2 regions of the Alteromonas sp. 4NS20-0143 genome follow, and region 2 is predicted to be linked to the other one. Evidence: predicted binding sites of a transcription regulator. Region 2 holds the regulator's gene; the other holds the start of a gene.
What was found. The regulator MetJ, encoded in region 2, represses methionine synthesis genes. The targets are predictions, from matches to a motif close to TAGACGTCTAGACGTCTA.

Region 1: the regulator MetJ is predicted to act here: its motif matches at 1,366-1,383, upstream of msrA (peptide-methionine (S)-S-oxide reductase MsrA).

The regions. Positions count from the first base shown of each region.
Region 1 is NZ_BAAJLR010000010.1:32,978-35,183, reverse strand. It holds gene AC27HD_RS16735 (hypothetical protein) at 1-533, shown strand, start outside; gene msrA (peptide-methionine (S)-S-oxide reductase MsrA) at 744-1,289, opposite strand; gene AC27HD_RS16725 (thiol-disulfide oxidoreductase DCC family protein) at 1,447-1,842, shown strand; gene AC27HD_RS16720 (SDR family NAD(P)-dependent oxidoreductase) at 1,832-2,206, shown strand, end outside.
Region 2 is NZ_BAAJLR010000008.1:40,653-42,858, reverse strand. It holds gene AC27HD_RS15265 (malic enzyme-like NAD(P)-binding protein) at 1-842, shown strand, start outside; gene metJ (met regulon transcriptional regulator MetJ) at 1,047-1,376, opposite strand; gene metF (methylenetetrahydrofolate reductase) at 1,539-2,206, shown strand, end outside.

The sequences.
Region 1 (2,206 bases), on a different contig from region 2:
CAAATGACGGTATTGAAGGCATCGCGATGGAGGCAGATGGAACCATGTACCTGGGGTTAGAAAAAGATATCGCAGGTCAGCCTCGTATTTTTAGCGTAAACGTTGATGAAAACTTTTTTTCAACGACAGACTTTGCCGTAGTTAAAGAACCCGCACTTTTATTACCCAAGTTTCCGTCGGGCAATCACCCTATTAACGGATTGACGCTACACAAGGTTAATGATCGCGCTTTTCTGATTGCTGCGGCGAGAAACGATGACGAGTTATGGATAATAGATGTGGCAGGTGAGCAACCTACACTACGAGTACCCGTTACTTTTATGGTGAAAGGTACTGAAGCCTGCGAGGATTACGTGATGGATAATGCGTCGATGGAAGGGCTAGTGACCATAGAAAATACACTGTGGATCATAAACGACCCATGGGAAAAGAATTACTTAAAAAATGCCTCGTGCAAAGCTGATGAAGAAAAGTACAAAGACTTAGCGCCGCTGCTGTTTTCGGTGCCACTGAACGATGCTTGGTTTCAATAGCCGACGTCCGATTAAAAGCGGTAGATTGAATCAATTGATTGTCTAAGGTTGATGAATAGCGGGTAATAACAGTGGATGCAGCAAAAGCGAAGGGTATTTAACTTCGCCAATCTTATAGATTTTGTGTAGTAACTAAAAAGGGGCACTGATTGCCCCTTTTTGTCTATTAGGCGTTTACGTTATTAGACGCTCAAACTGTTAGGTACTAGTTTAAACATCTTTGCGAAGTCGTGATGCGAATGTCTTTTTAAACTTCGCCAGTTTGGGCGCCAGTACCATCGAGCAATACTGATTTTGCGGATTATTTTTGAAATAATCCTGATGGTAGTCTTCGGCCGGGTGATAATTGTTTACTTCAACCACCTCGGTAACGACGGGGTTTGGCCAAATTTCTTCAGCGGTAATCTCAGCAATTATTTTTTCCGCCTCTTCTTTTTGCGCTTCGTTATGATAGAAAATCGCGCTTCTATACTGCGTACCCACATCATTACCTTGGCGGTTAAGCTGAGTTGGGTCGTGCAGCGCAAAAAAGATTTCCAGTATTTCACGATAGCCAATGGTGTCTGCATCAAAGGTAACTTGCACCACTTCAGCATGTCCGGTACTGCCACCACATACCGATTGGTAAGAAGGTGACGGTTCTTCGCCGCCGGCGTACCCCGATATCGCTTTTTCAACACCCTCAACGGTATTATACGCTGACTCTATGCACCAAAAGCATCCGCCTGCCAATGTGGCGACCTGTAAATTTGCCATGATTAAACCTCTCAATTTCAATGACTGTAGTGTGGGTTCCACCTGCGTCTAACTCAAGTCATCCAAGCATGTTTTTTTAGCGTATAAACGAATAACAAATACAAAAATACATACTGCGTGCGCTTTAGTACGTTTCCAATTAACTTGAGGTTTTGTAGTGATTATTTTTTATGATGGCTATTGTCCGCTGTGCATGACTGAAATGAAGCACTTGAGAAAGCGAGACAAGCACAATCGATTAACACTCGTTGACATACAAGAGCCAGATTTTAGTGAGCGTTACCCCACATTAGACTGGCATGCATTGAATGCAAGAATTCATGCACTTCGAGAGGATGGAACCTTGATAACTGGCTTAGATGTTACCCATGAAGCGTGGAAAGCAGTAGGCGTTGGTTGGCTTTATGCGCCTTTGCGTTGGCCTGGCATTCGTATTATTGCCGACGGTTTTTACAACATTTTTGCTAAACACAGATACACAATTTCTTATTTATTAACAGGCAAAAAGCGCAGCTGCGAGCGCTGTATACCAGGAGAGCCCAATGACAAGTAAAACACTAATAATTGGTGCCTCAGGCGGCATCGGTAATGCGTTAGTTAGTCGATTTGCAGATAATGGCGATGAGGTTATTGCGGTAAGTCGAAGCGGATACGTCGACAGCAGTTGGCCTGATAACGTCTCCGCAAAAACCATAGCAGAGCATGACGAAGCTAGCATTTCTGCTTTTGTAGAGGAACTGAAAAGCCAAGGCATCAAACTGAATAATGTGGTTGTGACGACAGGCGTATTAAAAGACGACGACTTAGGAGTAAACCCTGAGAAGCGTTTAGAAGATATGAGCGAAAGCGCACTGGCTTCCTATTTTGCCGTGAATTCAATTATTCCTGCTTTGTGGCTAAAGCATCTAGTGAACATA
Region 2 (2,206 bases):
CTGATACGTTCGGCGGTATCAATCTTGAAGATATCAAAGCGCCAGAGTGCTTTGAAATAGAGCAAGAGCTTATTAAGCGCTGTAAAATCCCCGTCTTTCACGATGACCAACACGGCACCGCAATTGTCACCGCAGCCGGAATGCTTAACGCGCTAGAAATTCAGGGCAAAAATATCGAAAATGCCAAAATTGTCTGTCTAGGAGCGGGAGCCGCTGCCGTGGCCTGTATGGAGTTGCTAATAAAATGCGGTGCACAGCGCGAGCGTATTTACATGCTCGACAGAAAAGGAGTGATACACACTCGTCGCGAAGACTTAACAGAACATAAATCGTTATTTGCTAACAACACCGACAAGCGAACCCTAGAAGACGTCATGGACGGTGCTGATATATTTGTGGGCGTGTCTGGCCCAGACCTTCTTCCTCCGGAAACATTGGCGCTTATGGCCGATAACCCTATCGTGTTCGCTTGCTCTAACCCAGACCCTGAAATCAGGCCAGACCTCGCTCATGCGGTACGAGATGATCTCATTATGGCAACCGGTCGCTCAGATTACCCAAATCAGGTAAACAATGTACTTTGCTTCCCGTTTATCTTCCGCGGCGCATTAGACGTACGAGCAAGCGCTATAAACGATGAAATGAAAGTAGCTGCCGTTGAGGCACTGCGCGCCATAACAAAAGAAGAAGTACCTGCTGAGGTGCTTGCCGCGAGCAATAGCAAAAGTCTTAGTTTCTCAAAGGACTACATTATCCCTAAACCCATGGACCCCCGCTTGTGCGAACGCATTGCTAGTGCAGTATCAAAAGCTGCCATAGACTCTGGGGTAGCTGGCATTTAAGACGTTCAGTCTTAGCCATTACGCTTGAGAAACAGGCTTAATAAAAAGGCGTATGAGCGAGTGTAAAACACAGACGCTACGTTTTGATAAGTCGGCCTTATTAACCTGATTTTATTAAAGCGCTTTTATTAAAGCGGCTTTATTAAATTGAGCACCTAAGTATGACAGCGTCACACTGTCATACTTAGGTGCATTCGCTCTACCCTATTCTTCGGTAGGCTCATTTTCGAAGCTGGGATCAATGCCCATCTCTTCCATAATTCTTCTTGCTTCTGCAGGCACTCTGTTGCCGTTGTCTTTACGCAAATCATCATCGTTCGGTAAAGGCTGACCTGTAAAGGCATGAAGAAATGCCTCACACAACAATTCTGAGTTAGTTGCATGTCGCAAGTTATTAATTTGGCGACGGGTGCGTTCGTCAGTTAACGCTTTCAGCACATTAATCGGTATTGAAACAGTGACTTTTTTTACCTGTTCGCTTTTCTTACCGTGCTCTGCGTAGGGGTGTATATATTTACCATTCCATTCTGCCATAGTACTAACTCGGTCTTATTTTATTTATGTTATGAAGGGAAATTCTAAACGAGTTCACGAAAAGGTCAATTGAGCAGTGTAAACCTCTTGACGTCTAGACATATATTCTTTAATTTAGACGTCTAAACGTCTATCCATATCGCTAGTAGAGAGAAAAAATACATGGTTTCTTATGCACAAGGCATTGATGCGCTCAACCAGTCCCTATCGGAACTGCGTGATATTGACGTCTCCTTTGAGTTTTTCCCCCCTAAAACGGAAGCCATGGAGCAAACTCTATGGAAATCAGTTGAGCGTTTAGCACCACTGAAGCCAAGCTACATGTCGGTGACATATGGAGCAAATAGTGGCGAACGAGACAGAACTCACGATGTGGTCAAGCGCATTCAGCAGCAAACAGGCGTCGCCGCAGTTCCTCATCTTACTTGCGTTGACGCCAGTAAAGACGAATTAAGGCAAATTGCGCAAGACTACTGGGATTCAGGAATACGCCGCATTGTTGCTTTGCGTGGTGATTTACCGCCGGGCATGGATAACACTGAAATGTATGCATCGGATTTAGTGGCCTTACTGAAAGAGGTTGCTGATTTTGATATATCAGTTGCTGCCTACCCTGAAAAACACCCCGAAGCTCGCAATGCGCAGTTCGACCTGCTGAATTTGAAGCGCAAAGCAGAAGCCGGTGCTACCGAGGCCATTTCACAGTTTTTCTTTGATACTAGCGTATTCCTGCGATTTAGAGACCGGGCCGCTGCTGCCGGCGTTGATTTAGACTTAGTGCCAGGTATTCTTCCAGTGACAAACTATCAAACCCTTGTGAAGTTTGCTGG